DNA from 3 places in the Pleomorphomonas sp. T1.2MG-36 genome. Region 1 is predicted to be linked to each of the others. Evidence: predicted binding sites of a transcription regulator. Region 1 holds the regulator's gene; each other region holds the start of a gene.

The links. The regulator LexA, encoded in region 1, represses DNA repair genes until DNA is damaged. The targets are predictions, from matches to a motif close to TGTTCNNNNTGTGTTCNG.
Region 2: a site for LexA is predicted at 2,176-2,193, ahead of recA (recombinase RecA). Genes of this name have one in related genera too.
Region 3: a site for LexA is predicted at 1,984-2,001, ahead of uvrA (excinuclease ABC subunit UvrA). Genes of this name have one in related genera too.

What each region holds. Positions count from the first base shown of each region.
Region 1 is NZ_CATNLY010000001.1:563,760-567,155, reverse strand. Features, by position in the region: gene QQZ18_RS02735 (HD-GYP domain-containing protein) at 1-50, opposite strand, end outside; gene queA (tRNA preQ1(34) S-adenosylmethionine ribosyltransferase-isomerase QueA) at 183-1,271, shown strand; gene lexA (transcriptional repressor LexA) at 1,371-2,084, opposite strand; gene QQZ18_RS02720 (helix-turn-helix domain-containing protein) at 2,450-3,070, opposite strand.
Region 2 is NZ_CATNLY010000001.1:953,104-956,499, forward strand. Features, by position in the region: gene alaS (alanine--tRNA ligase) at 1-152, opposite strand, end outside; gene QQZ18_RS04475 (RidA family protein) at 499-894, opposite strand; gene recA (recombinase RecA) at 971-2,056, opposite strand; gene QQZ18_RS04485 (PfkB family carbohydrate kinase) at 2,272-3,153, shown strand; gene nagA (N-acetylglucosamine-6-phosphate deacetylase) at 3,173-3,396, opposite strand, start outside.
Region 3 is NZ_CATNLY010000012.1:631,381-634,776, reverse strand. Features, by position in the region: gene uvrA (excinuclease ABC subunit UvrA) at 1-1,745, opposite strand, end outside; gene QQZ18_RS09840 (single-stranded DNA-binding protein) at 2,175-2,702, shown strand; gene QQZ18_RS09835 (GNAT family N-acetyltransferase) at 2,863-3,396, shown strand, end outside.

The DNA.
Region 1 (3,396 bases):
GGGACGAGTGCGAAGCGTCGTAAAATTCTAGATAAAGTGGATCTATCCAAAACGTTTCGACGGACCATCCTTCGGGCGGGCAACCACTCGGACGCATCTCTGGGGCTCTGATCCGGGTAATCGATCGGATCGCGCTGTTGGTTGACCGTTGCCTTTCGCGATGGCCGTGCCTATGCAGGGTCATGCAAGTTTCAGCCTTCGATTTCGATCTGCCACCCGAGCGAATTGCCCTTCGCCCCGCCGTTCCGCGCGACGCATCGCGCCTTCTCGTGGTGAAGCCGGGTGAACCTCTCGAGGATCGGCATGCGCGCGATCTTGCCGATCTTCTGCGGCCGGGCGACGCGTTGGTGTTCAACGACACCAAGGTCATCCCAGCCCAGCTCGAGGGGCGTCGCGATCGCGAGGGGGGCGAGCCCGTTCGTCTGTCGGCCACGTTGCACATGCGTGAGGCTCCCGATCGCTGGCGGGCGTTCGTCAAAGGTGCGCGCAAGCTGCGTGCGGGCGACCGCGTGGTGTTCTCCGGCTCCCATCCGGACGCATCTCCTCTAGGCGCGGTCGTTGCGGAGAAGGGCGGGGACGGAGAGGTTACCCTGGCCTTCGATCGCTCCGGACCGGATCTCGACTTGGCGCTGATAACGGTCGGCCACATTCCATTACCGCCCTATATCGCCGCGCGCCGGGCCGAGGATGAGCATGATCGGGCGGACTACCAGACCGTCTATGCGCGTGAGAGCGGGGCGGTCGCCGCGCCGACGGCCGGGCTGCATTTCACCCCGGAGCTTCTAGATCGTCTCACGGCACGCGGCATCGACCGGCATTTCGTGACGCTGCATGTCGGCGCCGGCACCTTCCTTCCCATGAAGGTGGACGATACCGAGGACCACAAGATGCATGCCGAAATCGGTCACGTCTCGGCGGAGACCGCAGACGCGCTCAATGCCGTTCGCGAGCGCGGGGGCAGGGTGGTGGCCGTCGGCACGACCTCGCTGCGCCTGCTGGAGAGCGCGGCCGGCGAAGATGGACAGGTCAAACCGTTTGCCGGAGCGACCGACATCTTCATCACGCCGGGATATCGCTTTCGCGCTGTCGATCTGCTGATGACGAACTTTCATCTGCCGAAATCGACGCTGTTCATGCTGGTGTCGGCGTTCTCCGGTCTAGAGACCATGCGCGCCGCCTACGCCCACGCCATTGCCGACGGTTACCGGTTCTATTCCTACGGAGACACGTCGCTGCTGCACCCGTCGCAGGAAAGCCGGTTGCTCAAGTAGGCAGATGGGCGCGCAACTCAGCAGGGGGATTCGACGACCTCTTCAGTCGTCGACGGCGGGCGCGGTTGCCTGCGCCAGTCCCCTACCATCAGCGAACGGTCAATAGCGACGCATCAGTGCCACGAGACGGCCCTGGATGCGCACGCGATCGGGTCCGAAAATGCGCGTCTCATAGGCTGGATTGGCGGCTTCAAGGGCCACGGAGGCGCCCTTGCGCCTCAGCCGCTTCAGCGTGGCTTCTTCATCGTCCACCAGCGCCACAATAATGTCGCCGGAGTCCGCTGTGTCGGACTTCTTGATGACGACGGTATCGCCATCGAGGATGCCGGCCTCGATCATCGAGTCGCCACGAACCTCAAGGGCGTAGTGCTCGCCGCCGGTCACAAGATCGATCGGTACATGCAGGATATGCGACTGGTTCTGTATGGCGGCGATCGGCACACCGGCGGCGATGCGCCCCATGACCGGCACGGGCACGGTGTCGCGACTGTCGAGCGCGGGCGAGGCGGCGCTGGCCGGCGGAGCCTTGCGGCCGCCGTCGCCTTCGATCACCGCCGGCGCAAAGCCCTTGCGGGCGCGGCCGATCCCCGGCTGCATGGTTTCGGGCAGCTTGATGACTTCGAGTGCCCGCGCTCGGTTTGGCAGGCGGCGGATGAAGCCGCGCTCTTCGAGGGCCGTGATGAGACGGTGGATGCCGGATTTCGACTTGAGATCCAGCGCGTCCTTCATCTCGTCGAAGGATGGCGGCACGCCCGACTCTTTCAGACGCTCATGAATGAACATCAGGAGTTCGAGCTGTTTGCGCGTGAGCATCGTCTGGTCCCCGCTGGTCGGCCGGCGCATCGGTTGCGCCGAAACGCGATTCGGTACAAATCACGAACAGAGTTAACATGTTCCGTGTGTGTTCCGCAATGGGGATTGCCGGTCGGGGTTCCGGCGAGGCCGGAAAAGCAAGGAAAATGGACGCGCAATAAATAAATGTCGTTGGACTCCGATAATTAAATGTCGGAGTTTGGAGATAAGCGATTGATTTTATTTATGAATTCGGGTCCGCAATTGGTAACCATTCGAAACCCTATACCAAACTCCGACACGTATTTATTAAGTGTTTGTTTTTGCAATTGTTATTGGTAAACCACCGGTGAGCGACGGAACCTTGGTTGAGCGGTGTTGTAACCCTATTTGTCACCGCCTTCAGTGGCGGCTTCTTCCCGAGCGCGCTTCTCTTCCCAAAAAGTGACCCAATACGAAAAGTCTGGATCAAAACCTTCCTGGAAGTATCGCCTCTTTAGAACATCCTCAAGCTGTTCTACGTATCCCATTCCCCAAAAAACGGGTGCTCCCGAGAATTCAACCTCAGTTTGTATTGCTTCTTTTGCCTTTTTCAGGATGTATTCGACAATATCGAGACCATTATCATAGATATATACCAATCGGAAAAGAGAAATAAGGGCTATCTCGTCATCTGATATTTGAAATCGTGGAATGAACCCTGGTCGTTTTTGTGATTTCTCCATTATTAGTTGATTTATGTCTCTTTTGTATTCTTCAAATGGAGTTATTGTGTTTCCGAATAAAATGTACGGCGCTGATTTGCCTGAGACCTCACTGATCTTGCGTAGAACAATATCATTGGGCAATCGCCGTCCCGCTTCATAGTTGGTCAGCGCCGAACGTGTGACGCCAATCATTGCTGCGAAGACCTCCTGGGTGGTCTCGCCTCTCGCCTCGCGAATGCGGGTTCCGATTGCGCGCAATGTTTCAGTATCGAAAATTTTGCGGTTTGGTTGACTTGACATGACACATTACCGTGACATTATGATTCCATGTTTCGATAATGAAGCATGGATTATAGAAAATGCCAAATGCCACGGCCCTAGTCATGTCGCAGATGGAGCGAGAGGGCGTCTCGCTTGCCGAGTGGGCGCGTTTGCGCGGCTACAACGTACGAACCGTGAGAGCGGTAGCCCCAGCTTCCATCCGCACCGATCGCGGGCACCGTCACCTATTCAGAGCGAGTTTCCGAGATTGCCGAGAAATTGCGGGAAACGCCGCAAGGGCGGCTCGATCGAGAGATCGAGGAGCAGCGCACGAAGCATCGGCAGGCCGAGGACATAAACACGCG
Region 2 (3,396 bases), 390 kb from region 1:
GTGAAGACGTTCTTGAACTGCACCATGCCGGCGTTGGTGAACATCAGGGTTGGATCGTTGCGCGGCACCAGCGGGCTCGACGACACCACCTCGTGACCGTTCCTGCCGAAATAGTCGACGAAGGTCTTCCTGATCTCGTTCACACCACTCATGACGATCCGCCTGCCTGCGCTAGGGCGGCACCGCGCAACACGCGCAGCCGATCCGCCCGAACCCCATCTCCGCGAGCCGCTCGCACGCTCCCGCAACCAAAGCCCTGCATCGAATGACAGCGAAAAGGGGACCGGCCGGCGGGTTTCGTCTCGGCAATCCGGATGGCGGCTCAGGGGGCAGCCTTTCGGAGGGAAGGACGCGCAGGCCAGACCGGCTCCGACGTCATCGGTTCCAAGCAAGGCAAAGCGTTATTTAGCCGCCGGCCATGCGCCTGTCCAGCGGCGGCGCCCCGTGGACGACAAGGATATTCCGCCGTGGCGCGCTGCTTTCCAGCCGCCGGCCCCGTCAGCCCGCCGGAGCTTCCCGCGCCGCCCAGGCGTCGATCTCCACCTTGAGAGCGGGCGCGGCCAGCGCCGACACGTAAAGCAGCGTCATGCAGGGGCGATGATCACCGAGGAATGCATCCAGCGCCCGCTTCCGACGCTCGGCGTCAATGTCGCCGACAAGGAAGAACGTCAGCTTGACGAGATCGCCCACGCCCATGCCGGCCGCTTCGAGATTGCGACGAACGTTGTCGAGCGCCACCTCGATCTGCCCCACCGGATCGGATGGCGGCACGCCATCGGGGCCGAGGCCGATCTGGCCGGACAGAACCAGCCAGCGAGCACCCGGCGAGACTTCGATCTGATGGCTATAGGCGGCGACCGGCGCATGCACGCCGGCCGGATTGCGAAGTTGCATGGAGGACCTCTGGTACCTGCGCCGAACGGCCACCGGCCTCACGCCCGAACAGGGAGCAAGGCCGGGCCTTTCGGCATCACTCGGCGTCAGGCGCCGTTCCCTCGGCGTCATCCTCAGGCGCACCCTTCAGGATGGAGTCGGCGATGACGCCGGCATTCTGACGGATGGCCGCCTCGATCTCCGTGGCGAGGGCTTCGTTGTCGCGCAGGAACTGCTTGGCGTTCTCGCGGCCCTGGCCGAGGCGCTGGCTGTTGTAGGAGAACCAGGCGCCGGACTTCTCGACAATGCCGGCCTTGACGCCCAGGTCGACCAGTTCGCCGACCTTGGAAACGCCTTCGCCGTAGAGAATGTCGAACTCGACCTCGCGGAACGGCGGCGCCAGCTTGTTCTTGACCACCTTGACGCGGGTCTGGTTGCCGACGATCTCCTCGCGGTTCTTCAGCGCGCCGATGCGGCGAATGTCGAGACGCACCGAGGAATAGAACTTCAGGGCGTTGCCGCCGGTCGTCGTTTCCGGGCTGCCAAACATCACGCCGATCTTCATGCGGATCTGGTTGATGAAGATCACCATGGTCTTCGACTTGGAAACCGACGCCGTCAGCTTGCGCAGCGCCTGGCTCATCAGGCGGGCTTGCAGGCCCGGCAACTGATCGCCCATCTCGCCCTCGAGTTCGGCACGCGGCGTCAGCGCCGCCACCGAGTCGATCACCAGCACGTCGATGGCGCCGGAGCGAACCAGCGTATCGGTAATCTCGAGCGCCTGCTCGCCGGCATCGGGCTGCGAGATCAGAAGGTCGTCGAGGTTGACGCCCAGCTTGCGGGCATAGACCGGATCGAGCGCGTGCTCGGCGTCGATGAAGGCGCAGACGCCGCCGCGCTTCTGAGCTTCGGCCACCGTGTGCAGCGCCAGCGTCGTCTTGCCCGACGATTCGGGTCCGTAGATCTCGACGATACGGCCCTTCGGCAGGCCGCCGATACCGAGCGCGATATCGAGGCCGAGCGAGCCGGTCGGCACGGTCTCCACTTCCACCACCTGGCCCTTGCCGAGGCGCATGATGGATCCCTTGCCGAAGGCCCGTTCGATCTGCGACAGGGCGGCGTCAAGCGCCTTGGTCTTGTCCATGGAGGTTCCTTCCACGAGGCGAAGTGAATTCTGCGACACTAGCTCCGCTCCTTATTTCACGGCCGTACCTAGATTTCAAATTCACCGGTAATGTACATGATTTGTTCTCACGAACAAGCGCCATATATGTCCTTGACAGAAAAAAACAAGTCTGATTTCGTTCCCCTCGTGTTCCGGCGGAGCCAAGGTGTCGGAAAACAGGGAGAAAAACGCTGGGTACGGGGAATCGAAACACGACCTTCCGACCGCTTCTGGTGATCGGCGGCTGCCATCAGGATGTGCTCGGCCGCGCCGGCGTCGTCTACGAACCGGCAACCTCATGCCCAGGCATCGTAACCCGTCGCCCCGGCGGCGTGGCGCGCAATGTGGCGGTGCTGCTCGGGAGGGCCGGCGCGCCCTGTCGCTTCGTGTCGGTGGTCGGCGACGACTCGGCCGGCCGCGAACTCATAGCCGAACTCGCCTTGGCCGAAATCGATACCGGCGCGATGGTGGTCGACGGAGCGGGCCGAACGGGCACCTACCTCGCCATCCACGACGAAACCGGCGAGCTCGTCTCGGCCATCTCCGATCTGGGCCTTTACGACGGCTTCATCCTGCCACCCGCGGCGTTCGGCAACGACAGCGCCCTGGTTTTCGCCGATGCCAACCTTGCTCCGGCCGAACTTCGGCGGCTCGCCGACACCCATGGCGAGAGGCTGGTGATGGATGCCATATCGAGGGCCAAGGCACCGCGCCTCAAGCCTCTCGTCGCCTCCGGCGCGCTCTTCATCTGCAATCTCCCGTCGGCGGAGCTTCTGGTCGGCCATCCGGTGAGCCGGCCGATCGAGGCGGCCGAGCGGCTCGCCAAGGCCGGCGCACGGCGGGCCGTGATCACCGGCGGCTCGAAGCCGCTCGCCATCCTCGACGAAGGCCGCATCACCGAGATAATGCCTCGGCCGACCGAGGTGGTCGACGTCACCGGCGTCGGCGACGCCCAGACAGCCGGCATCCTGCTGGCGCTGGCCGCAGGAGCTCCGCTCTTTGCCGCCGTCGAAGTCGGCATGGCGGCAGCCCGCGCCGCGCTGGCCACCGCCGGCGCCTTGCGCAGCCTGCCGGAGGACGTAGTCGCCTCGGCCGTGGCGACGGCCGGGGCCTAGACTCACGCGCGGGCCCGCGTCACGAAATGGCGGCCCCGCCCACAAACACATCGGCCAAGGACAGGTTCGTTTCGATCACGACCATGTCGGCAGCGCCCCCCGGGACCAACCTGCCCCGGCTGGCTTCCCCAATGTAGTCGGCAGCGAAGGTCGATGTGCGGCGGGACGCCTCTTCGATCGTCAGCCCGATAGACACCAGATTCCGAAAAGCCTCGACCATGGTCAGGCATGAGCCGGCAAGGG
Region 3 (3,396 bases), on a different contig from region 1:
GGGCCGACATCCAGCACGTAGTCGGCGGCGAGGATGGCGTCCTCGTCATGTTCGACGACGATCACGGTGTTGCCGAGGTCGCGCAGATGCTTCAGCGTTTCGATCAGCTTGTCGTTGTCGCGCTGGTGCAGGCCGATGGACGGCTCGTCGAGCACATAGAGGACACCGGTGAGACCCGAACCGATCTGGCTGGCCAGACGGATGCGCTGGCTCTCGCCGCCCGAAAGGGTGCCGGACGAACGCGACAGCGTCAGATACTCGAGGCCGACGTTGTTGAGGAAGCGCAGGCGTTCGCGAATTTCCTTCAGGATGCGGACGCCGATTTCGTTCTGCTTGGCGGTGAGATGGTCCGGCAGGGACGTGAACCACGCACCCGCCTCGCGGATCGACATCTGGGTGACCTGGCCGATATGCAAGCCGGCGATCTTCACGGCGAGCGCTTCCGGCTTCAGGCGGTAGCCGTTGCAGGTCTCGCAAGGGTGATCCGACTGGAAGCGTCCCAACTCCTCGCGCACCATATCGGAGTCGGTTTCCTTCCAGCGGCGCTCGATGTTGCCGACCACGCCCTCGAACGGCTTCTTGGTGGTGTAGGTTCTGAGGCCGTCGTCGTAGGTGAAGGTGATCTCCTCGTCTCCCGACCCCGTGAGGATGACGTCGCGCACCTTCTGCGGCAGATCCTTCCACGGCGTCGTCATCGACGCCTTGAAGTGGCGGCAGATCGCTTCGAGCGTCTGCGCATAATAGGGCGAAGAGGCGCCGGTCTTCGCCCAGGGCAGGATGCAGGCGCCGCGCAAGCTGAGGCTGTCGTCCGGCACCACCAGTTCCGCCTCGAACTTCAGCTCCGTGCCGAGGCCGTCGCACTTGGGACAGGCGCCGAACGGGTTGTTGAAGGAGAACAGGCGCGGCTCGATCTCGGGAATGGTGAAGCCGCTGACCGGGCAGGCGAACTTCTCCGAGAAGGTGACCCGGCGCGGCTCGCTCTCGCCCTCTTCGACGTTGGCGAACTCCAGCACGGCGATGCCGTCGGCGAGAGCCAGCGCCGTCTGGAAGCTGTCGGCGAGGCGCGCGGCCAGATCCGCCTTGACGACGATGCGGTCGACGACGATGTCGATGTCGTGCTTGATCTTCTTGTCGAGGGCCGGCACCTCCTCGATCGGATAGAAGCTGCCGTCGACCTTGACGCGCTGGAAGCCCTTCTTCTGAAGATCGGCGAACTCCTTGCGATACTCGCCCTTGCGGCCGCGGATCATCGGCGCCAGCAGATAGAGGCGGGTGCCCTCCGGCAGCTCAAGTGTCCGGTCGACCATCTGGCTGATGGTCTGGCTCTCGATCGGCAGGCCGGTGGCCGGAGAATAGGGAATGCCGACACGTGCGAACAGCAGGCGCATGTAGTCGTAGATTTCGGTGACGGTGCCGACCGTCGAACGCGGGTTGCGCGATGTGGTCTTCTGCTCGATGGAGATGGCCGGCGACAGGCCGTCGATCTGGTCGACGTCCGGCTTCTGCATCATGTCGAGGAACTGGCGGGCGTAGGCCGACAGGCTCTCGACATAGCGGCGCTGGCCCTCGGCGTAGATGGTGTCGAAGGCGAGTGACGACTTGCCCGAGCCGGAGAGGCCGGTCATGACGATCAGGCTGTCGCGCGGCAAATCGACGTCGATGTTCTTGAGGTTGTGTTCGCGCGCGCCGCGCACCGAAAGGGAGCGCCGGGCCTGATCGAAAATGCTGGTCGGCTTGTTCGGCATGTCTGTCGTCGTCCTTGTCGCGTTTCCCGGCGGAGGGCGGGAAGCGGAGTGTCTTGCCCGGGGATCCTGAACCGGGCGGCCAGAGGGCGCGCTAAGCTAGTCCGGGTCTGCTGTCGCATCCTGTCAGGATCGGCCGAGAGCCTGCAAGGCACCGGCGTGCGCGGCAGCCATGCCGCCGGATCCAGCGATGAAACGCGGAAAGCCTCGGAATTCGGTTGCGACATCCTTATGAAACGTCTAGAACGTATCAGGAACACGAAATGGGCGCCAGCCTTTTTCTCACTGTGGAAAAGGATGCGCCGCCGCTGGGGCGGGGTTTCGCAGGGGTGGTGCCGGCGTTAACGTGCGCCTGTGTTGCCGGCAATGGCCCGGCCGGTCCGGCGTGTCAACGCACCGGACCGAAGGTAACGAGTTCGAGGGAAGAAAGCCATGGCAGGCAGCGTCAACAAGGTCATCCTGATCGGCAATCTTGGGCGCGATCCCGAGGTGCGGCGGATGGGGTCGGGCGACGCCGTGGTCAACCTGCGCATTGCCACCTCGGAAAACTGGCGCGACCGCCAGAGCGGCGAGCGCAAGGAGCGCACCGAGTGGCACTCGGTGGTGATCTTCAACGAAAATCTGGCCAAGGTCGCCGAGCAGTATCTGAAGAAGGGCTCCAAGGTTTACATCGAGGGTCAGCTCCAGACGCGCAAGTGGACCGACCAGTCCGGCCAGGAGCGCTACTCCACCGAGGTCGTGCTGCAGCGCTTCCGTGGCGAGCTGACCATTCTCGATAGCCGCGGCGAAGGCGGCGGTCGCAGCGAAGGCGACTTCGGCGACGCCGGTTCGGACTACGGCTCGTCCGGTCCGATGGAGCGCGCTCCTGCCCGTTCGGGTGGCGGCGGTGGTCGCGCACAGGGTGGTGGCGCCCCGGCTTCCAATTTCTCGTCGGATCTCGACGACGACATTCCCTTCTGAGGCAACGGGATGATGCCCGGCCTTCTTTTCCGATCGGACACTGCGGGTTGAGCCGCATCCGGGCCTTGTGGTCCGGGTTCGGCTCGTTCCGACGCATCGTCGACGCGCGGCTGCCCTGACGGCGGCCGTGCGGCATTGTCCTGCAATCGGAAAGAAGACCATGAGTTTTGTCATCCGCAGTGAAACGGCGGCTGATCAAGCCGCTATTGGCGAGCTGACCACCGCTGCCTTCCTGAACGTCGCCCATGCCAACGGCACCGAGGCGGCGATCGTTCGCGATCTACGCGCTGCTGGCGCGCTGGTCCTGTCGCTCGTCGCCGTCGATCCGGCCGGCGAAATCGTCGGACACGCCGGCTTTTCGCCGATCGAGACGGACATGCCCGGCCGCTGGTTCGGTCTGGGACCGCTGTCCGTGGCGCCGGCATGGCAACGGATTGGTGTCGGCTCAGCGCTGGTCCAGGCCGGTCTTGCTCAGCTCACAGAGTTGAAGGCAGCCGGCGTCGTCCTGGTTGGCGAGCCGGCTTACTACGGCCGCTTCGGCTTCGCCGCGCAGCCGGGCCTGTCCTGCCAAGGCGTTCCGGACGTCTATGTCCAGGCGCTTGCCTTTGGAGAGGCGCCGGCGTGGAAGGCGATCGTCTTCCATCCGGCCTTCTTCACCGCCAAAAGCGCATCGGCCGAACGTGGAGGCCGGTCT